3 regions of the Streptomyces sp. NPDC001480 genome follow, and region 1 is predicted to be linked to each of the others. Evidence: riboswitches for the same ligand, from Rfam matches in the RefSeq annotation. Region 1 holds a riboswitch; each other region holds the start of a gene.
The links. Region 1 has a riboswitch for cobalamin ahead of ACFY01_RS29925 (CbtB-domain containing protein). Riboswitches for the same ligand answer to the same signal wherever they lie in the genome.
Positions count from the first base shown of each region.

Region 2: it holds a riboswitch for cobalamin, as region 1 does, so the genes downstream of both, ACFY01_RS21930 (HoxN/HupN/NixA family nickel/cobalt transporter) here and ACFY01_RS29925 (CbtB-domain containing protein) in region 1, are expected to answer to the same signal.
Region 3: it holds a riboswitch for cobalamin, as region 1 does, so the genes downstream of both, ACFY01_RS27335 (ribonucleoside-diphosphate reductase subunit alpha) here and ACFY01_RS29925 (CbtB-domain containing protein) in region 1, are expected to answer to the same signal.

Region 1 covers NZ_JBIAVX010000012.1:337,608-344,950, reverse strand. Annotated here, with positions in the region: gene ACFY01_RS29970 (STAS domain-containing protein) at 1-151, opposite strand, end outside; gene ACFY01_RS29965 (PP2C family protein-serine/threonine phosphatase) at 148-1,488, opposite strand; gene ACFY01_RS29960 (alpha/beta fold hydrolase) at 1,488-2,291, opposite strand; gene ACFY01_RS29955 (hypothetical protein) at 2,497-2,751, shown strand; gene ACFY01_RS29950 (hypothetical protein) at 2,858-3,355, shown strand; gene ACFY01_RS29945 (hypothetical protein) at 3,352-3,603, shown strand; gene ACFY01_RS29940 (amidohydrolase family protein) at 3,616-3,987, shown strand; gene ACFY01_RS29935 (histidine phosphatase family protein) at 4,061-4,651, shown strand; gene ACFY01_RS29930 (CbtA family protein) at 4,680-5,432, opposite strand; gene ACFY01_RS29925 (CbtB-domain containing protein) at 5,454-5,675, opposite strand; cobalamin riboswitch at 5,712-5,856, opposite strand; gene ACFY01_RS29920 (acyltransferase family protein) at 5,888-7,027, opposite strand; gene ACFY01_RS29915 (zinc-binding alcohol dehydrogenase family protein) at 7,244-7,343, shown strand, end outside.
Region 2 covers NZ_JBIAVX010000008.1:328,269-335,611, forward strand. Annotated here, with positions in the region: gene ACFY01_RS21915 (glycoside hydrolase family 13 protein) at 1-733, opposite strand, end outside; gene ACFY01_RS21920 (LAETG motif-containing sortase-dependent surface protein) at 1,018-1,929, shown strand; gene ACFY01_RS21925 (ArsR/SmtB family transcription factor) at 1,956-2,315, opposite strand; cobalamin riboswitch at 2,396-2,580, shown strand; gene ACFY01_RS21930 (HoxN/HupN/NixA family nickel/cobalt transporter) at 2,609-3,718, shown strand; gene ACFY01_RS21935 (TetR family transcriptional regulator) at 3,749-4,372, opposite strand; gene ACFY01_RS21940 (FAD-dependent oxidoreductase) at 4,490-5,911, shown strand; gene ACFY01_RS21945 (nucleoside hydrolase) at 5,938-6,903, opposite strand; gene ACFY01_RS21950 (IS200/IS605 family accessory protein TnpB-related protein) at 6,934-7,343, opposite strand, start outside.
Region 3 covers NZ_JBIAVX010000011.1:152,795-160,137, forward strand. Annotated here, with positions in the region: gene ACFY01_RS27320 (GlxA family transcriptional regulator) at 1-299, opposite strand, end outside; gene ACFY01_RS27325 (hypothetical protein) at 392-634, shown strand; gene ACFY01_RS27330 (ribonucleotide-diphosphate reductase subunit beta) at 547-1,554, opposite strand; gene ACFY01_RS27335 (ribonucleoside-diphosphate reductase subunit alpha) at 1,554-3,947, opposite strand; cobalamin riboswitch at 4,071-4,203, opposite strand; gene ACFY01_RS27340 (GNAT family N-acetyltransferase) at 4,249-4,755, opposite strand; gene mctP (monocarboxylate uptake permease MctP) at 4,840-6,468, opposite strand; gene ACFY01_RS27350 (DUF3311 domain-containing protein) at 6,465-6,728, opposite strand; gene ACFY01_RS27355 (GntR family transcriptional regulator) at 6,864-7,343, opposite strand, start outside.

The DNA.
Region 1 (7,343 bases):
ACAGTTCGAGGGTCAGGCACTGGCCCGGCTCCAGGGCGAGGTGCTCGATGTGCCGCCGCAGGGCCGCGGCCCGGGCGTGGTCGAGTTCACCTGCCACGTGGAGGACGGGTCCGGTTTCGGTGTCGCCGGGGGTGATGTTCAGCGGGGTCATCTTGGGTGATTCGGTGTCGGGAGGGCATGGGACCGGAAGGCGGGGACGCCGAGGGCGAGCAGGGCGGTGTCGTCGTCGAGGCCGTCGCGGAGGCTTTCGAGCAGCTTGGTGAGCGCGGTGATCACCGTGTGCGGGGTGGCCGGGGCATGGGCGGCGACGAAGGCGAGCAGGGCTTCTTCGCCGTACAGGCTGTCGCGGGTGGGGCCGGTTCGGGCCTCGGTGAGGCCGTCGGTGTAGAGCAGGAGGGTGTCGCCGGGGGCGAGGGTGGTCGTGGCCGTGGCGAACGGGGCCGTGGGCAGGACGCCGACGAGCAGGCCGCCTGGTGTGGGCAGGTAATGGGCCCGGCCGTCGGCGCGCAGGACCAGCGCCGGCGGGTGGCCGCCGGAGCCGAGACGGACCGTGGTGCGGCCGTCGGTGCCGGGTTCGAGGATGCCGAAGACGCAGGTGCAGTAACGGGGGTCGCCGCCGGCCGTGTACCGCTGGTGCAGGACGGTGTTCAGCGTGGTCAGCGCGGCTTCGGGCTCGGGGTTGTGGTGGGCGGCGGCGCGCAGCGTGTAGCGGGTCAGCGAGGTGAGGGCGGCGGCTTGGGGGCCTTTGCCGCACACGTCGCCGAGGAAGAAGGCCCACCGGTCGCCGTCTATGGGGAACAGGTCGTAGAAGTCGCCGCCGAGCTGGTCGGGAGAGGCCGTGTGGTAGTAGACGGCCGTCTCCAGCCCGGGCAGGGCCGGCAGGGTGTCGGGCAGCAGGGACTTCTGGAGTACGGCGAGTGCGTCGGCCAGCCGTTCCCTGTCGGCCTCGGCCTGCCGGCGGGCCTGCTCCGCCTCCGCACGTGCCCGTTCGGCCTCGGCGCGGGCGCGTTCGGCGTCCTGGCGGCGGCGTAGCAGCTCCTCCTCGTAGGCGCGTCGGTCGGAGGCGTCGAAGACGGTCGTGCGGATCAGCAGGGGGTCGCCCTCGGTGCCGTGCTTGACCACCGAGGAGACCAGCACGGGCAGCCGGTCGCCCTGGGCCGTCTTCATCTCCAGGGCGATGCCGCTCAGCTCGCCCTGCATGTGCAGCAGCGGCGCGAAGTGCGTCTCGTGGTACAGCTTGCCGCCGACGCTCAGCAGGTCCGCGAAGCGCCTGCGTCCCACCACGGCCGCGCGTTCCAGGCCGAGCCAGTCCAACAGGGTGGAGTTGATCTTGGCGATGGTGCCGTCCATGAGGGTGGACAGATAGCCGCAGGGTGCCGACTCGTACAGTTCTTCGGCACTGTCCTCGAGGAGTGCGGTGAAGGCGGCGTACGTGGCCGCCTCGTCGCCGGTGCCGGGGGGCTCGGGCACGCCGTCCGTGCGGCACATCACGGCCGGGTCTCCAGGAAGTCGAGGATCGCCCGGGTGGTGGCTTCCGGTGCGCTCAGCTGGGGGCAGTGTCCGGTGGCGTCGAGGGTGACCAGGCGGGAGGAAGGGATCGCGGCGTGCACGTAGGCGCCGACCTCGCGGGGCGCGATGACGTCAGAAGCGCATTCCAGCACCAGCGTCGGCACACTCACGCTCTTCAGGTCGTCCCGGCTGTCGGACAGGAAGGTGGTGCGGGCGAAGACACGGGCGATGTCGGGGTCGGTGGCGCAGAAGCTGTTGGCCAGCTCCTCCCCCAGCTCCGGCCGTTCCGGATTGCCCATGATCACCGGGGCCATGGCGGAGGACCAGCCCAGGTAGTTGGACTCCAAGGAGGCCAGCAGCTCGTCGATGTCCTCCGCGCTGAAGCCACCGCGATAGCCGTCGTCGTCGACGTAGCACGGCGACGGCGCCACCATCACCAGCGCCCCGATCCGCTCCGGCGCCGCCTGCGCCGCCAGCACCCCGACCATGGCGCTGACCGAGTGCCCCACGAACACCGCCCGCTCCAGGTCCAGCTCCTCGCACACGTCGGCCACGTCCTGGGCGTAGCCGTCGAGCGAGGAGTACCGCTCCTGACTCCAGGCCGACAGGTCCGAGCGGCCGGAGCCCACGTAGTCGAACAGGACCACCCGGTACCGATCGGTCAGTGCCGGCGCGACGAACCGCCACATGTTCTGGTCGCAGCCGAACCCGTGCGCCAGTACCACCACCGGCGCGCCGGCGGGACCGGCGACCGTCACGTTGTTTCTACGGCGGATGTCCATGCCAAGCATCCTCCCACCTGCCCCACACGGCTCCCGGAAGGGGGCACAGGCCGCCATTCGGAGCACCGAACGGTCAGCTCTTCCGGTGCTTGCCGGACGACTCGCAGGGGGCGCACACCTCGGCGGGGGTACGGCGTCTGGGCAGCAGATGCCCCGACCCACGAGGAGAACAGCCGTGTACGCAGCCATCAGAAGGTACTCAGGGGTGACCGACCCGGCCGAGGCTGGGCGTCGGGTGAGCGAGGGGTTCGTGCCGCTCATGCGTCAGATCCCGGGTCTCCTGGCCTACTACTGGGTCGACGCCGGCAACGGAGTCATGGTCTCGACCAGCGTCTTCGAGAACGAGGCTGGTGCCGACGAATCGATCAAGAAGGCAGCGGTCTTCGTACGGGACAACCTCGCGCCGCTGCTCCCCAACCCTCCCGAGGTCATGTCCGGCCAGGTCGTGGCTTCCGTATGACGAGGACGAGGGCACGATCCGACGGCCCGCCGCGTCGGCGGATTGGCGCATGATCGGCACGGAACAGGCCGGGCATGGCGTACTTTCTGATCACGGAGCCGATCTTGTGATCCGGGCCGACGCGGTGCACACACTGTTGCCCGGCCAGGCCCCGCAGCGGGTACTGGCCGTGCGCGGTGACCGCATCACGGCCCTTTCCCAGACCCACACCCGCCTGATCCACGCGGCGCTCGGCGCGCACGACGTTCCGGTGCACCAGGCCCGCACCATCCCCGAGTTCCTGGACCTGATCCGGCAGCGGGCCAGGACCACTCCCGAGCCCCCCGTACCGCCGGGCGGTGTCATCGGCCGCGACGCCGACGGCAAGCTCGACGGCAGGCTGATCGACAACGCCCTGGGCCTGGTGGAGCGCCTGTTCCCCGCCCCCGACCGGGCCCAGCGCATCGCCGGACTGCGTCTGGCCAGCAGCCAGTACGCCGCCACCGGCATCGGCACCGTGCGCGACTGCGCGGTACTCCCTCGACGACTACGCGGCGATGCTGGCCGCCCGCGAGGCCGGCGCGCTGAGCACCGGTCCGTGTCCTCGTCTCGGCGCTCGGTATGACCAGCGCGGCCCAGGTGGAGGACCTGCCCGACGCGCTGGCCGAGGCCGTCCGCGCGGTCCGTGTCCTGCTGGACGTCTACGAGCGTGTCCTCCGGCGCAACCCGGGCCTGCCCGCCGGGACGCTGGTGATGGAGCACGGCGGCCTGGCCGGCCCCGAACAGCGCGCCCGTGCCGTGGCCCTGGGCATCCCCGTCACCATCCGGCAGCCACTGCTGCACGACAGCGCCGAGGTGGAAGAGGGCTTCTGAGGCCCGGAACGCGTGGCCCGGCTCTTCCCGGCCCGGGGCTGGCTCGACCTGGGCACGCAGGTCAGCACCGGATCCGGCTTCCCCGTCGGCCAGTTCGGCGCCATGCGTTCCGTCTGGGGCATGACCACCCGGCAGACCGTCATCGGCGTCCGGGGCCCCGAGCACGCCATCACCTACGAAGAGTCCCTCGCCCTGCACACCGTCAACGTCGCCCGGCTGACGGGCGAGGAGGACCTGCGCGGCACCCTCACCCCCGGTCGCTTCGCCGACCTCACCGTCTGGGACCAGGGCCCCGCCCACTGCCCCGCCGACGTCCTGCGCGACCTGAACCCCCGTCCGCACCATCGTCGGCGGCCTCCTCGTCACGCCGCCGGCGCGCGGTAGAACACCTGCCTGTTATGTTCGCGACCGAGGCAGGCGATCCGCGTCCCATGCCGACCGCAGGAGGAGCAGCCACGTGACCAGCCGCGTCACCTTCGTCTCGGCCGCGACGAGCCCGTCGCTGCGCCAGGCCCGCTTCTACGACGGCGATTCGGTGGACGACGCCGGGGCGGCCCGCGCCCGCTCGGCGGCCGGGTCGTTGCCCTCGCCGGCCCGGGTGGCCACGTCCCCGGGTGCGCGCTGCCGGGAGACGGCGGCGGCGCTCGGCCTGGACGTCGTGGAGACGCCGGAGTTGCGCGGTCTGGACGTGGGCCGCTGGCGAGGCCGCACCCTTGACGAGGTGGCGGCGGCCGAGCCGGAGGCAGTGGGCCACTGGCTCGCCGATCCCGGCTGGGCAGGACACGGCGGGGAGTCGGTGCGGGACGTGTGCGAGCGGGTCGGGCACTGGCTGGACACCGCGCAGGACACGGACGGCCGTACGCTCGCCGTGGTCGAGCCGGAAGTCGTACGGGCCGCGGCCGTTCACGTACTGGGCCTGCCCGCGTCCGCCTTCTGGCGGCTGGACGTACCGCCGCTGACGGCCACGGAGCTCAGTGGGCGGGCCGGACGGTGGAATCTGCGGCTCGGGCAGCCGCTGGCCGCGTCGGCCACCGTCTCGGCGCGCTGAGACCCTCCCTCCCGTGTCCCGGAAGCGTTCAGTTCGGGGTGGGAGCCGTCCGCCCGGACCGGGCCGCCGCGGGTTCGGGATTGAGCTGCCGCTCGGCCAACTCGCCGAAGAGCAGGCCGAATCCGCCCCACAGGACGGTCTGGACGGCCAGGGCCGACAGGCGGAACCGCCACAGCAGGGTGGCCGGGAAGTCCTTCGGCACCTCGTTGACGACCGGCAGGAACGCGTACGCCAGTCCGATCACGACGACGAACGCGGCCACCGCGGCCACCGTCGCCCACCAGGTGCCCAGAGCGGGCGCCAGGCGTTTGCCCAGGAGGGTGGCTCCGATCGCGAGAAGGATGCTGAGCAGCATCATCAGGAAGTACAGGGTGGTCCGCTTGCCGATGGTGTCGGGCTCACCGACGGACGGCGGGTTGGCCGGGTACTTCAGGAACGGGACGACGTACACGGCGAGCAGGGCGCAGCCGGACAGCAGCAGAGCCGTCGCCCGTGGGCTGAAGCGGCCGATCCGGCCCAGCGCGAAGCAGTACGCGAGCGCGGCGATGCCGCCGAAGGCGACCCCGTAGACCAGGACGCCGGTGGCGAGGCCGGCGGTGGACTGGAGGGAGCGGGAGACGACCTCCATCTCGTGTTCGTGGGAGTGGGCGTCCTCGAAACTGATCGCCTTGTCGACATTCGGCTCACCGAGGAGGTAGGCGACGACCAGGGCGAGCACGCCGGCGGCCAGGCCGGCGAGCATGCCCCGCACGAGGAGATTTCTTACCGTTGCGGAATTCATGGGCGTGCGGCGTCCCTCGCGTCAGTGGCAGGGGAAGCCGAGCAGGTGGCGGGCGTCGTGCACCCACTCGTGGACGTCCGTGCCGTTGAGCACGGAGGTGGCGCCCTGCTCGGCGCCGACGAAGTACAGCAGGACCAGCATCAGGATGCCGAAGAAGACCGCCCAGGGGGCTATCGCCTTCAGCGGCAGCTTGGCGGGGATGGCGGGAGTGGTGGCTGTCGGCTGGGCGACGGACTGCGCCATGGCAGTGCCTCCTCTGGGAGTTCGCGTCCCATCTCGGTGGTGCACAGGACGACGGCCACGGGTCTGACTCGCCGGACGCCCCGGAGGGCGTCTGGCACACAGTGGCGCGACCGTGCCGGATTCCCACCGGCTTCCGTCTCGCCGTCGTCAATATCGGACAGACCGTACCGCAGTGACGCGGACACGGCCAAGACCGCATGGGGCCCGGTGGGTCAGCGTGAACGTGCCGGCGAGAGCATGGACTTCCAGGACCGGTTTCGTTTGAAGGGAAGCTCGAAGAGCCGCGCGAACAGCCGAGCCGACAGCACCGAAGCGGGCAGCCCCAGGACCAACGTGAAACAGAACGTGGGCAGTCCGGCCGACACGTACTGCGGGGCGATCTTCCGGACGACGACCATGACGATCGGCAGATGAATGAGGTAAAGGCTGTACGAGAAGTCACCGAGGCTACGCATGGACCGCATGGCCAGCAGTCGCATCACGCATGCCGGCCGCCCGGTGGCGATCGCCGCCAGAAACATCGTCATGGCCGGTGCGACGGCGAGATCCATCCAGAAGTAGTGCTTTGTCGTCCAGGCCGATCCTTGGACGGCGATGAGCAGTATCACCGGCACGGCGGCCAGAGCGGCGAGCCAGTGCCAGGGCATGCGTCGGACCTTCTCTCCCGCGACGATGATTCCCGCGCCGACCAGACCGGCGACGAACACGGGCGCGAGATTCGGGGTCAGCCAGTTGTCACCTTCGTCCGGCAACGCGTTGTCGGCCAACAGCCCGCGCAGGACGACCAGCAGCGTCACACCCCCGACCAGGAGTACCGCCCCCAGCCGTCTCCGGACAAGGAGCAGCAGCGGGAAGACGAGGTAGAGCTGCGCCTCCACGGCGATCGACCAGAACGCACCGTTCGGCGTGCGAGCCGTGAGGACATCCTGGGCGACGAGGCCGTACACGAGAACCGTTCTGATGTTCGGCGGCCCATGATGCGACGCGGGCACCACGAAGTAACCGATCACCACGCTCAACGCGAGTGCGGCCCAGTACGGCGGAAGGATTCGCCAGGCTCGGCGCCGTAAGAACCGGAGGACCCCGCCCTGCCGCCAACCACCGCGCGCCGGGGAGATGGCCAGCGAAAATCCGGACAGTACGAGGAAGAAGACAACGGCGAGGCGTCCGTACATCAGCCAGCCCAGCCAGGGCGGCCCCGAGTTTTTCGGAAAGCCGGGAAAGGCGAGCAGCCAGCAGTGGAAGAGAACCACATACAGTGCCGCCAGACCGCGCAGCCCGTCCAGGCCCGGCACATGGCCGCCGCCGCGGGTGCCGCCGTGGGTGCCGCCCGTCCCGTCCGCCTGCCGCACCAGGGCCGCGTCGTCGGACTCGATGCTGACGGCACGGCTCGATAATAAGGAAATTGTTCGGCCCTTCCTCTCGGTCGGGCGACCCCGCGCCACCCGCGGTGACTCATACGTCGCACACAGCGAGGAGGTTCAATGCCGCTTGCCCAGTGTTCGACGAACGTCGTACGGTGCCAGTGTTCGCTTTTCGTTGAACATCGTCGGAGGGTGCGTTCCGCTATGCGCGCAGTGGAGTTCCAGGAGTACGGCGGCCCCGAGGTGCTGAAGGTCGTCCAGGCCGACGTTCCCGAGCCGGGGCCGGGCCAGGTGACCATCGACG
Region 2 (7,343 bases), on a different contig from region 1:
AGGGGTGGCTGCCGGGGGGTACGTGTTCCAGGGCCTCCTCGCCGGTCGGGCCGAGGTCGCCGACGTCCCGGAGCGGTTCGGTGAGGTCCTTGGCCAGGCCGTGGGCGACGTCGATCCGGAAGCCGTCGACGCCCCGGTCGGACCAGAAGCGCAGGGTGGTGCGGAAGTCGGCCCGCACCTCCTCGTTGTCCCAGTTGAGGTCGGGCTGCTCGGAGGCGAACAGATGGAGGTACCACTGGCCGTCGGGGACCCGCTGCCAGGCGCTGCCGCCGAACACCGACTGCCAGTCGGTGGGCGGGAGTTCGCCGCGCTCGCCGCGCCCGGCGCGGAAGACGTAGCGGTCGCGGGCGGCGGAGCCGGGACCGGCCCGCAGCGCCTCCTGGAACCAGGGGTGCCGGTGCGAGGTGTGGTTGGGGACGATGTCGACGACGACCTTCAGGCCCAGCAGGTGGGCCTCGGCGACCATGGCGTCGAAGTCGTCCAGTGCGCCGAGGCGGGGGTCGACGTCCCGGTGGTCGGCGATGTCGTAGCCGCCGTCGGCGAGTTCGGACGGGTAGAAGGGGCTCAGCCACAGGGCGTCGACGCCGAGCGCGGCCACGTGGTGCAGGCGCTCGGCGATGCCCCGGACGTCGCCGAGCCCGTCGCCGTCGGCGTCGGCGAAGCTGCGGGGATAGACCTGGTAGACGACGGCCTGGCGCCACCAGTCGGGGTTCCTGGACGAGAGGTCGTTCACAGTGGCTCCCTTGGGAAGGACGACAGGGAAAGCCTGTCCACATTGCCGGGAAAGCGAACCTTCACACTCTGCGGAATAGATCATTCCCAGTGTGGCGAAGTTGTGATGACTTCCCGAACTCCCCTTGTTCCGGCGCAGGTTGACAGGGTTCAGCCGGTCGACCCACCATGTGCACACGCTGTGGCGCATGTGACCAATGGGCCCGGTGTCCTCGACCTGCTTCTGCCTGCCGCGTGCCGCCTCACGCTGCCTGAAGCACTCTCAGAACTCCTGATGGGATACACATGTCCATAGCGATCCGTGCCACCACGCGCCGCCTGCTGGGGACGGGCGTCGCGACGCTCGCCCTCTGCGCGGCCTCCGTCGCCGCCGCCTCCGCCGCTCTGGCCGACGACGCGCCCGGCGGCGACGGCTGGAAGTCCGGCGGCACCTACAAGCCGGGCACGGGCGCGGGCACGGAGACCGGTACCGACCGCTGCCAGTTCTCGCTCGACGGCACCAGCTTCTTCGACTCGGTGAAGGTCGACGACCAGAACCTCAGGCCCACCGGCGACGGCAAGGTCCACATCAAGGTCCGCACCGCCGGTGACGCCTCGACCTGCACCGCCTCGCTGGCCTCCTACCTCGCCCACGGTGCCTCCTTCAACACCTCCGGCGAGCAGGTCTTCGTCGACTTCGACTCGGTGACCGTCAAGCCGGGCCAGACCGACTCCCTCGACATCGCGGTGCCCGACGCGGGCTGCTTCGCGCAGCTCGACCTGTACCGGGGCGCGGTGAAGTTCGACGGCAAGCTCCACGCCAAGGACGGCTTCGAGCACGGCGACCTGCCCAAGGGCCCGGACCACCCGGTGATCAAGGACAAGCTGATCGCGGCCTGGAACGGCGGCACGAAGGAGTGCACCTCCACCGAGTCCGCCACGCCGACCCCCACCACGCCGGCCTCCGCCCCGGCCCAGCCGACGGCCCCGACCCCGAGCGCCTCGGAGTCGAAGTCCACCGCCACCCCGACCCCGTCCGCCTCTGAGTCGACCTCGACCCCGACCCCGGCCCCGACCCCCGACGGTGGCGGCGGCGACCTCGCCGAGACCGGTGGCGGCAGCGGCTCCGGCATCATCGCCGGAGGCGCGGCGGTGCTCCTCGCCGGCGGCGCCGCCATCGTCGTAGCAACCCGCCGCAAGCGAACCGCACGCGGCTGACCCCGCCCCGGGAGGGCCGGGTCCGGTCAGCCTCCGTCGGCCGCGCAGTGCCCGAGCAGGTCCTGGACCTCCGTGTCCACCACCCGGTACCTGACCACGCGGCCCTCCTTCTCCCCCTCCACGACCCCCGCGGCCCGCAGCAGCCTGAGCGCCTGCGACACCGCGGGGTCGTTCATTCCCGTCGCGATCGCCAGGTCGGACACGGCGAGCGGGCCGGTGCGGTGCAGGGCGAGCAGCAGCGCGAGGCGCTTGGCGTCGGCGAGCAGGGCGAAGCGGTCGGCCCAGGCGCGCACATGGCCGGGTTCGCCGATCGCGGCGATGGCGTCGCACACCCGGTGACCGTCGATGGTGCGACGGTCCGCGCGGTCGGCAGGCACGAGATGCATACCGCCATGTTCGCAGGCACCGTTCTGTGATCTTCGATACCTGCGCAGGTGCGCAGCTATGCAGACGACCGCCCGCGCACCTACGGTGGGCGGGCCGTGGTGTTCGGGAAGTCGATGCGATGTCGACGCGGCCCTCGCCACTGTGATCGGGGAGTTCCCGTCCCGTCCGGCACCCGCCGGGCCACTGGTCGTACGACCGGGAAGGCAGGGACGGCGGACGCATGACCCGTAAGCCAGGAGACCGGCCACGGCAGCTCACGAAGTGATCCACGAGGTGCTGGAGCGTGAACCGGATGACCCTGCCGGAAAATTCCTTCAAGTGGCGGCGCGAGGACACGGTCAGGACGGCGGGGCTGCTGACGGTGATCGTCGCCCTGCACGTCGTCGCCTTCGGGATCCTCTTCCTGCTCGTGGTCCCCGAGCACTACAAGGTCGGCTCCAAGGCCTTCGGTATCGGCCTCGGCGTCACCGCCTACACCCTGGGCATGCGGCACGCGTTCGACGCCGACCACATCGCCGCGATCGACAACACCACCCGCAAGCTGATGGCCGACGGCAAGCGGCCGGTGTCGGTGGGCTTCTGGTTCGCGCTCGGGCACTCCAGCGTGGTCGTCGTCCTCGCGGCGCTGATCGCGGGCGGCACCCAGCTCGCCGGCAAGGTGATGAACGAGGGCTCGCGCACCCACCAGGTCCTCGGCTTCATGGGTACGACGATCTCCGGCACGTTCCTCTACCTCATCGCCGCCCTCAACCTGGTCGCCCTGACAGGCATCCTGCGCGTGTTCAGGGCGATGCGGGCAGGCACGTACGACGAGGCGGAACTCGAGGCCCACCTCGACTCCCGCGGTTTCATGAACCGCGTCCTCGGCCGCCTGACGAAGTCCGTCTCCCGCCCCGGCCAGATGTTCCCCCTGGGCTTCCTCTTCGGCCTCGGCTTCGACACCGCCACCGAGGTCACGCTGATGGTGATGGCCGGCTCGGGCGCGGCGGCCGGCCTGCCCTGGTACGCGATCCTCTGCCTGCCCCTGCTGTTCGCGGCCGGGATGAGCCTGTTCGACACCCTCGACGGCACGTTCATGAACTTCGCCTACCAGTGGGCGTTCTCGAACCCGGTGCGCAAGGTCTTCTACAACCTCACCATCACCGGGCTGTCCATCGCCGTCGCCTTCTTCATCGGCACCATCGAGCTGGTCGGCGTCCTGCACGACAAGCTCGACCTCCGCGACGGTCTGACCGGCTGGATCGCGGGCCTCGACCTGGACAACGTCGGCTACACCATCGTCGTCCTGTTCGTAGTGGTGTGGGCGGCGGCCCTGACCTACTGGAAGGTGGCCAGGGTGGAGGAACGCTGGACGGCACCGGCACCGGCACCGGCACCGGCCGGCACCGACCAGGTGTGCTGACCGGACAGGCCCTCCAGGGTCCGTCGCCGGTCACACGTACGCGGCCAGCCCCTCGGACAGCAGCGTGAAGGCGTGTTCGGCGTCGGCGACCGCCTCCGGGTAACGGTCGTCGGCGGACCGGCCGCCGGCCACCGCCTGGAAGTTGTCCATGGACAGCAGCCGCTGCGCACCCACCATCTGACCGGCCGCCAGGCGCGCGGTCAGCGCGGGGACCTCGGCGGTGTCCCGCAGCGCCTCCGCGAGCGCGCGTTCCGCGCCCTCGTCGAAGCGGACCATCCTCGTGCGCAGCGCCGGGGTCCGAAGGATCATCCGGGTCAGCGCCAGGATCTGCGGCACGTCGTTGAGGCCGGTGATCGGGTCGCGGTCGCGCAGGCCCGCCATGAAGTGGTCGCGGAGGGCCGACAGCGGCCCGACGGCCGGCGGCCGGGCGCGCACCACGCGGGCGGCCTCGGTCTCGTGGTCGGCGAGGCGGTGGATGACGAGCTCCTCCTTGGTGGGGAAGTAGGCGAACACCGTCCGCTTCGACACCTCGGCGGCCTCCGCCACCTGCGCCACCGACACCTGGTCGAACCCGTGCTCGAGGAAGAGCGCGATGGCCGCGTCGGAGATAGCGGCATGGGTCCGAGCGCGTTTGCGTTCACGCAGCCCTGTCATGCCGCCACCGTACCAAAAATCTGCACCCGGATTTTTCTCGCACCAAGATGTTTCTTGCACTCGAATATTTCTTGCACTGGGTATAGCTTTGCACTCGGTCGAGTCCAAGGAGGAGCGATGACCGACGTGATCGTGGCGGGCGCCGGACCCACCGGGCTGACGCTGGCCTGCGAACTGGCGCTGGCGGGCGTGCAGACGCTGGTGGTCGAACGCCTGCCGCAGCGGGTCGAGCAGATCAAGGGCGGGGCGGTCCAGCCGCGCACCCAGGAACTGCTGGAGCTGCGCGGCCTGCTGGACCCGATGCGGGCCAGGGCGACGGCACGCGAGCCGGTGGGCGGGCACTTCGCGCTGCTGCCCGTGCCGCTGGACTGCACGGTGTGGGACACCGCGCACCCCTACCCGCTGTCGATCCCGCAGTGGGAGGTCGAGGAGGTGCTGGAACAGCGGGCCACGGAGCTGGGGGTCAAGGTGCTGCGCGACACCCCGTTGACGGCCGTGGAGCAGTCCGAGGACGGCGTGGTCGTGACCGCGGGCGACCGGCGGATCGAGGCCCGCTGCCTGGTGGCCTGCGACGGCGGGCACAGCACGGTCAGGAAGCTGCTCGGCGTGCCCTTCTCGGGCAGGCCCGGGACGTACACGGCGGTCCTGGCCGACGTGCGGCTGTCGTCCGTGTCCGACCTCGTGCCGAAGACCCAGGGGCACATCAGCACACTCACGCGCGAGGCCGGCGACCGCTGGGTGATGCTGGTGCCGGTCGGCGGCGACCGCTACCGGTTCACCGGCGGGACGGTGGGCGAGGAGGACCTGCCCAGGGACAGGCCGGTGACCTTCGAGGAGATCGCCGAGTCGCTGCGCGTGGTGTACGGCGAGGAGACCGTCCTGGCCACCGTGGACAACGCCTCGCGGTTCGGCGACGCGACCCGGCAGGTCGACCACTACCGGGTGGGCAACGTGTTCTTCGCCGGTGACGCCGCGCACATCCACCCGCCCTTCGGCGGGCAGGGCCTGAACCTCGGCGTGCAGGACGCCTTCAACCTGGGCTGGAAGCTGGCCGCCGTACTGCGCGGCCGGGCCGAGGCGGACCTGTTGGACACCTACCACGCCGAGCGGCACCCGGCCGGGGCCTGGGTCCTGCACATCACCCAGGCACAGCGGGTCTTCGCCGCCCCCCGCCCCGGCGCGGACGCCATCGAGCTGCGCCAGGTCTTCACCGACCTGATGCGCCTGCCCGAGGCCAACCGGCACCTGGCCGGGCTGATGTCGGGGCTGTCGCACTCGTACGACGTGCCCGGCGGCCACCCGCTCGCCGGGCACCGGGTCGCCGGTCTCGACCCGTCGCTGTTCCGGTCCGGCAGGCCCGTCCTGCTCGACCTGGCCGGCCTCCTCCCGCCCCACCTCGACGCCGTCCGCGCCGAACCGGTGGCCGGACTGCCCGGGGCGGTGCTGGTCCGCCCCGACGGCTACGCGGCCTGGGCGGCGGACACGGCCCCCGACCTGGACACCCTCGTCAGCGACCCGTGCTGGCCCCTCCTGGCCTAGTCCCTCCTGGCCCAGTCCCTTTCGCCCTACCGCTCGACCGTCTCCAGGTACAGCTTCACGAACCGGTCGACGTCCACGTCCAACGCCACGTCCACCAGGGCCTGTTCGCGGACGCCCTCGTGAATCTCCGACTCGCCCGGCCGGGGCCGGCGGTCGACGATCGTCTGGCCCCGGCCCGGACCGGGGGCGAGGGAGACCTCGACGGGCAGCAGGCGGGTGGTGATGCCCTCCGGGTCGGCGACCGCGCAGACCGCGCCCGCGTCGCCGAGGCCGCCCGCCGCCTCGGCCTCGGCGGGACCGCCCTGCGTGGTCGGCCGGTGGGCGAGCAGCTCCCCGGCCAGCCGGGCACCGGGCTCGGCACTCGCCCGCAGCCGCCGCACCTCGACGCCGGGGACGACGACCCGCTGGAAGACGTCCAGCCCGTACATGGTGATCGGCACCCCCGCGGTGAGCAGGACCGCCGCCGCCTCCGGATCGTGCCAGACGTTGAACTCGGCGACCGGCGTGGCGTTGCCGGTGGCCACCGCGCCGCCCATGAACACGATCCGCTCGATGTTGCCGGTCACCTCCGGGTGGGTGCGCAGCAGCAGCGCGATGTTGGTGAGCGGGGCCGTCGGGACCAGGGTGACCGGGCGGGGCGAGGCGAGGATCTCCCGGTGCAGCAGCGTCACCGCGTCCACCGCGGCCGGGGCCCGGGTGGGCGCGGGCAGCCCCAGGTCGCCCATCCCGTCGTGCCCGTGCACGTGCCGCGCCGAGCGGGCCGGCTCGATCAGCGGCCGCTCGGCACCCCGGGCCACCGGGATGTCCGGCGCGCCCGCCTGCTCCAGCACGGTCAGGGTGTTGCGGACAACCCCGTCGACGTCCGTGTTCCCGGCCACGCACGTCACCGCGCGCAGCTCCAGGTCCGGGTGGCGGACGGCAAACAGCAGGGCCAGGGCGTCGTCGACACCGGTGTCGCAGTCGATGATCACGGGGATGGGCTGACCGGTCACGGCGGACTCCTTCCTTCGTACCGACCGTTCCTAAAGACTGAGCGGGAGTGAGTCCTGGTGCCAGGACTCGTGCTCAGCCGCGTGCCCCGAACGGTTGTGGGCACACTGGTCGCCCGCTTTCGCTCCGCGTCCGGCGCCGACGGATCCTGTCCGTGGTCCGGGAATGCGGGGGCGGGTTCCCTCACGCCCCGGTACTCCCGATGCGGCCTGGACGGTCCGATGCCCCACCGCATCACTCCGGTGCGGTGGGGGCGGTGCCGTCCGTCGCCGGATCGGGTGTCCCAGAGCGCGCCTTCCGATCGCCACGGCGGCAGCCTCGTGGCGCGTGGTCTTCCTGGTTGTGGTGGTGAGGGGTTTCTGCCAGTGCTGGGCGCCCCAGCGGCTGGTGTAGGCCGGGTCGACGGCGACCAGGGGGATGCCGAGTTCCGCGGCCATGGACA
Region 3 (7,343 bases), on a different contig from region 1:
CCCCGCTCGACGGCCCGGCGCAGCGCGTCGAGCAGCGCGGGCGGGTACTCCCGGCTCATGTACGTGTCACCGGCCGGTACGGCGATCAGGTCCGCATCGTCGAGCCGCTCCAGACCGTACGGCGTCGACAGCGTGAACCCGCAGCCGGTGCCCAGTGTCGGACCCTCGGCCGAGGCGACCGCGAAGTCGTACACCGGCAGCCCCTCGTCGCTGCGGTCGATGCCGAACACCTCGCAGACGACGCCGAGCTCGAAGGGGTGCACGCCGTCCAGCAGCACGGCCGTCACGTTCTTCAGCATGCTGCCAGTGTGCCTCCGCAGTGGCAGGAATTTGAAGATGTACGGCAGTCCTGCCACTCACGGTAAGCAGTGTCCGGCGCGACAGTGGTGTCATGACTACAGCGCAGACAGAAGGCCTGACCGCAATGCTCGTCGTCCTCGGGATCTTCGTCCTGATGGTCCTCCCGTCACTGATCGGCATCGCGCACGACCGGCGCGTCGACCGACAGATCAGGGAGGCCCAGCAGGCACGGGAGGAGACCGCGGATCAGAAGTCCTCGTCCAGGTCGACGGTGCCCTCCACCGCCACCTGGTACGCCGAAGGACGCCGCTCGAAGAAGTTGGTCAGCTCCTGAACACCCTGCAGCTCCATGAAGGAGAAGGGGTTCTCGGAGCCGTACACCGGGGCGAAGCCGAGGCGCGTCAGACGCTGGTCGGCGACGCACTCCAGGTACTGTCGCATCGAGTCGGTGTTCATACCCGGGAGGCCGTCACCGCACAGGTCGCGCGCGAACTGGAGCTCGGCCTCGACGGCCTCCCGCAGCATGTCGGTGACCTGCTGCTGGAGCTCGTCGTCGAAGAGGTCCGGCTCCTCCTTGCGGACGGTGTCCACGACGTCGAAGGCGAAGGACATGTGCATCGTCTCGTCGCGGAACACCCAGTTGGTGCCGGTGGCCAGACCGTGCAGCAGACCCCGGCTGCGGAACCAGTAGACGTACGCGAAGGCACCGTAGAAGAACAGGCCCTCGATGCACGCGGCGAAGCAGATGAGGTTGAGCAGGAAGCGGCGGCGGTCGGCCTTCGACTCCAGCCGGTCCAGCTTCTCGACCTCGTTGATCCACTTGAAGCAGAACCCGGCCTTCTCGCGGATGGACGGGATGTTCTCCACGGCCGCGAAGGCGGCGGCGCGGTCCTCCGGGTCGGGCAGATAGGTGTCGAGCAGCGTCAGATAGAACTGGACGTGCACGGCCTCCTCGAAGAGCTGGCGGCTCAGGTAGAGCCGCGCCTCGGGGGAGTTGATGTGCTTGTACAGCGTCAGCACCAGGTTGTTCGCCACGATCGAGTCGCCCGTCGCGAAGAACGCGACCAGCCGGCCGATCAGGTGCTGCTCCTCCGGTGACAACTTGGCGAGGTCGGCGACGTCCGAGTGGAGGTCGACCTCCTCCACGGTCCAGGTGTTCTTGATGGCGTCCCGGTAGCGCTCGTAGAAGTCGGGGTAGCGCATGGGGCGGAGAGTCAGCTCGAAGCCGGGGTCGAGCAGGTTCTGGTTGGGCATTACTGGCAGGCCTCGCAGGACTCGGGGTTTTCCAGGGAGCAGGCGACCGCGTCGGGGTCGGCGACCTGCTGGACGGGGATTGTCTTCTGGGGCTGCGCCTGGCCCTGGGCGGCGCGGGCGATGCGGGTCGCCGGGCGGGAGCGCAGGTAGTACGTCGTCTTCAGGCCCTGCTTCCAGGCGTACGCGTACATCGAGGAGAGCTTGCCGATGGTCGGCGTCTCCAAGAACAGGTTCAGGGACTGGGACTGGTCCAGGAACGGGGTGCGGGCGGCGGCCATGTCGATCAGGCCGCGCTGCGGGATCTCCCAGGCCGTGCGGTACAGCGCCCGTACGTCGGCCGGGATCCAGGCGAAGTCCTGCACCGAGCCGTTCGCGTCGCGCAGCGCCTCACGGGTGCGGGCGTCCCAGACGCCGAGCTCCTTGAGGTCCTTCACCAGGTACGAGTTGACCTGGAGGAACTCGCCGGACAGCGTCTCGCGCTTGAACAGGTTGGACACCTGCGGCTCGATGCACTCGTAGACGCCGGCGATCGAGGCGATGGTGGCGGTGGGGGCGATGGCCAGCAGCAGCGAGTTGCGCATGCCGGTCGTCGCGACGCGCTCGCGCAGCGCCGCCCAGCGCTCCGGCCAGGTGAACCCGACGCCGTAGTGGTCGGGGTGCAGCACGCCCCGGGCCGTACGCGTCTTCTCCCAGGCCGGCAGCGGGCCGTTGCGCTCGGCGAGGTCGGCGGAGGCCTCGTACGCGGCGAGCATGACGCGCTCGGCGATACGCGTGGACAGCGCCTTCGCCTCCGGCGAGTCGAAGGGCAGCCGCAGCTTGAAGAAGACGTCCTGGAGACCCATCGCGCCGAGGCCCACCGGACGCCACTTGGCGTTGGAGCGGCCGGCCTGCTCGGTCGGGTAGAAGTTGATGTCGACGACGCGGTCGAGGAAGGTGACGGCGGTACGGACGGTGTCGTCCAGCCGCTCCCAGTCGATGTCGCCGGTCGCGGTGTCGACGAAGGCGCCGAGGTTGACCGAACCCAGGTTGCAGACCGCGGTCTCCCCGTCGTCCGTGACCTCCAGGATCTCCGTGCACAGGTTCGAGGAGTGCACGACGTGACCCGGCTCGGCCGTCTGGTTCGCGGTGCGGTTGGCGGCGTCCTTGAAGGTCATCCAGCCGTTGCCGGTCTGCGCGAGGGTGCGCATCATACGGCCGTACAGGTCACGGGCCGGGATGGTCTTCTTCGCGAGCCCCTCGGCCTCGGCCTTGCGGTACGCCGCGTCGAACTCCTCGCCCCACAGGTCGACCAGCTCGGGCACGTCGGCCGGGGAGAACAGGGACCACTGCTCGTCGGCGTTCACGCGGCGCATGAACTCGTCCGGGATCCAGTGCGCGAGATTGAGGTTGTGCGTACGGCGGGCGTCCTCGCCGGTGTTGTCGCGCAGCTCCAGGAACTCCTCGATGTCGGAGTGCCAGGTCTCCAGGTAGACCGCGGCGGCACCCTTGCGCCGGCCGCCCTGGTTCACGGCCGCCACGGACGCGTCGAGGGTCTTGAGGAACGGCACGATGCCGTTGGAGTGCCCGTTGGTGCCGCGGATGAGGGAGCCGCGCGAACGGATCCGGCTGTACGACAGACCGATGCCGCCGGCGTGCTTGGAGAGCCGGGCGACCTGGTGGTAGCGGTCGTAGATGGAGTCCAGCTCGTCCTTGGGGGAGTCGAGGAGGTAGCAGGACGACATCTGGGGGTGCCGGGTGCCGGAGTTGAACAGGGTGGGGGAGGAGGGCAGGTAGTCGAGGCGGCTCATCAGGCCGTAGAGCGCGGCCACTTCGTCGACCGAGCGGGCTGTGTCGTCCTCGGCGAGGCCGCTCGCCACCCGCAGCAGGAAGTGCTGGGGCGTCTCGACGACCTTGCGGGTGAGGGGGTGCCGCAGGAGGTAGCGGCTGTGCAGGGTGCGCAGGCCGAAGTAGCCGAAGCGGTCGTCGGCGCCGGTGTCGATCAGCGCGTCCAGGCGGGCCGCGTGCAGCCGTACGAAGTCGGCGGTGCGGTCGGCGATGAGGCCCTCGCGGTGGCCGACGGCCACGGACCCGGTGAACGAGGTGACGCCCTGGGAGGCGGCCTCCGCGGCGATGCTGATGGTCAGCAGCCGGGCGGCCAGCCTGGAGTAGGCCGGGTCCTCGGAGATCAGGCCGGCGGCCGCCTCCGTGGCCAGTTCGCGCAGTTCCGCCTCGTCGGCGCGGGCGGACCGGCCGCGCAACGCGGCGGCGGCCACCCGGCCGGGGTCGGCGTCGGGCAGGTCGGCGGTCAGCTCGGTCAGGGTCCGCAACAGCGCGGTACCGGGACCGTCGGACTCCACCGGGGTCGCCTCGGTCGCCGGGATGGCTGAAGCCGGGTCGGCTGGCGCGATGGTCACGTGGGGCACTCCCTCGCTCGGCAGGGGGCCTGGCGGAGGGCAGGGGGCAGCACACGAGCGCGCACGGCGTCGCGTCCACCGGCCCACTCCACGAGGCCCGGACGTCAAGGCACCCGGGCCGGACGGCCGGGGCGCGCTGTCGGCAGGTCCTCGGACTGACTCCTGTGCACAGACATGCACAAGTACACCGTTGCGGGACAGTTCCGGATTCGCACCGGATTCCCCTGCGGCGACAACGAGCATGAGCATACATCTTGTGCTCGCCCGTCACGCCACCCCCAGATGTTGTGTCGGGGCGGTTTCAGAGCGTCAGCTCGTAGGTGAGGAGAGTGATGTCGTCGAGGTCCGGGATCGGGTTCCAGTCCCGCCCGGGGCTGCGGACGAAGCCGAGTCGTTCGTAGATGCGATGGGCGGCGCGCATGGTGCGCTGGGTCGACAGGACGACCCGTACACACCCCTCCGCGGCCCGCGCACGGTCCACGCAGGCACGGACGAGGGCCTCGCCGGCACCCCGGCCGCGCGCCGCCCGAGCGACCGCGAGCATCCGTATCTCGGCCTCTCCCGGTCCGGCGATGTCGGCCATGGGCCCGCCGGAGGGTACGAAAGTGACCCCGCCGAGTACGTTTCCGTCCGCCACCGCGACCAGCACGTCGGCGGCCGCCGCTCGCTTGGCCACGTCTCTGAGCTCACCGAGGTACCAGTCGCTCTCCCCGAAGTCGAGGAGGCCGTCGTCGAGGTAGGCGCGGGCGGTCAGTTCGCCGAGAGCCGCGTACTCGTCGGGTTCCACTTCACGGATCTGGATGTCCATGGCCCGCAGTGTGCCCCACGCACCAGACGGCGGGCCGCCGGATTTCCCGACGGCCCGCCGCAGCCCTGCCTGCTGGGGCCTCCTCTAGTGGGAGGCTCCGGCCGTCGCCGGGGGCAGTTCCACCTCGACGCCGGGGTCGCCCGCGTCCGCCGTGTAGTCCTCCGGCTTGGTCTCGTCGACGCCCTCGGGGGCCTTCGCCGCCTTCAGGACGAAGGTCAGGACCACCGTCACCACGACGTTCAGGACGAACGCCGTGAGGCCGATGTAGCCGATCTCACCGATACCGGGGATCTCCTTCGCCGAGCCGCCGAAGTGTGCTTGCGTCGGCGAGGCCACCCCGTACGCGGCGAACGTGCCGTACACCATGCCGACCGCCCAGCCGGCCAGCAGGGCCCAGCGGTGGAACCAGCGGGTGAACAGGCCGCCGACCAGCGCCGGGAAGGTCTGGAGGATCCAGATGCCGCCGAGCAGCTGGAAGTTGATGGCGACCGTCTTGTCCATGGTCAGGACGAAGACCAGCGCGCCCACCTTCACCAGCAGCGACACGATCTTGGAGACCCGGGTCTCCTCCTTCGGCGTGGCGTCCGGCTTGATGAAGTCCTTGTAGATGTTGCGGGTGAAGAGGTTGGCCGCCGCGATCGACATGATCGCCGCCGGCACCAGCGCGCCGATGCCGATCGCCGCGAAGGCCACGCCCGCGAACCAGTCCGGGAACATGTCCTCGAACAGCTGCGGGATCGCCAGCTGACCGTTGGTGACCTTCACCCCGGCCGCGATCGCCATGAAGCCCAGCAGCGCCAGCAGGCCCAGCATCAGGGAGTACAGCGGCAGGATCGTGGTGTTGCGGCGGATCACCTCACGGCTGCGCGAGGACAGGGTCGCGGTGATCGAGTGCGGGTACATGAACAGCGCCAGCGCCGAGCCCAACGCCAGCGTGGCGTACGTCCACTGGCCCGCCTCCGCCGGCACGAGCGCGCCGCGCGGCTTCCCGGTCGCCGGGTTGACCTGGCTGAACGCGTGGCCCGCCTTGGCGAAGACGTCGTCGAACCCGCCCAGCTTGATCGGGATGTAGATGATCGCGACGGCGATGACGATGTAGATCAGCGCGTCCTTGACGAACGCGATCAGCGCGGGCGCCCGCAGGCCCGACGAGTACGTGTACGCGGCCAGCACGCCGAAGGCGATCAGCAGCGGCAGGTCCTTCACGAACCAGTTGGTGTTCTCGCCGCCGCCGACGCCCATCACGTCCAGCACGGCCTGGATGCCGACCAGTTGGAGCGCGATGTACGGCATCGTCGCCAGGATGCCGGTCAGCGCCACCGCCAGCGACAGGCCCTTGGAGCCGAACCGGCCGCGCACGAAGTCCGAGGTCGTCACATAGCCGTGCTTGTGCGAGACCGACCACAGGCGGGGCAGGAACGTGAAGATCAGCGGGTAGACGAGGATGGTGTACGGCACCGCGAAGAAGCCCGCCGCGCCCGCCGCGTAGATCGCCGCCGGCACCGCCACGAAGGTGTAGGCCGTGTACAGGTCGCCGCCGAGCAGGAACCACGTGATCCAGGTGCCGAACGACCGGCCGCCCAGGCCCCATTCGTCGAGGCTGTGCTCGTTGTCGGCCTTGCGCCAGCGCGCGGCGAGGAAGCCCATGGCCGTGACGGCCAGGAAGAAGAAGATGAAGACGCCGAGCGCGACGCCGTTCACGCCGTCCTTCATTCCGCCGCACCCCCCTTCGCGGTGTGGCGGGACCGCTGGTCACGGCGCCACAACTGGTAGGCGGTCATGGTCAGCGCGGTGGAGATCAGCACCCACAGCATCTGGTACCAGTAGAAGAACGGGATGCCGATGAACGCGGGGTCCGCCTTCGCGTAGGAGCCGACCCACAGCATCGCCACGAAGGGCGCGACGAGACACAGGCCGATGATCACCCGGACCGGCGTCACCACCGGTGGTTTCACTTCAGGCGTTTCGGACATGCCACAGCTCCGTCCCCTCACTGATCACCTGTGTAATGCGCAGGCAATCTAGGCGACAGTGTCACGCCGGCGGAAGACCTCATCCGCATATCGGTATGTCGATTTCGGGGTTGTGGCGTGAAGATGCCGACTCGGCTAATCCTGCGGTCGCTTGAGTCTCGCCACGAACTTGTAGCGGTCCCCCCGGTACACCGAGCGCACCCACTCCACCGGCTTGCCCTCGCGGTCCAGGGAGTGCCGGGACAGCATCAGCATCGGCAGGCCCACGTCCGTACCGAGCAGACCCGCCTCGCGCGGGGTGGCCAGCGAGGTCTCGATGGTCTCCTCGGCCTCGGCGAGGTGGATGTCGTAGACCTCGGCGAGCGCGGTGTACAGCGAGGTGTACTTCACGAGGCTGCGGCGCAGCGCCGGGAAGCGCTTGGCCGACAGGTGCGTGGTCTCGATGGCCATCGGCTCGCCGTTGGCCATGCGCAGCCGCTCGATGCGCAGCACCCTGCCGCCGGCCGTGATGTCGAGCAGCTCGGCGAGCCGCTCGTCGGCGGTGATGTAGCCGACGTCCAGCAGCTGCGAGGTCGGCTCCAGACCCTGGGCGCGCATGTCCTCGGTGTAGCTGGT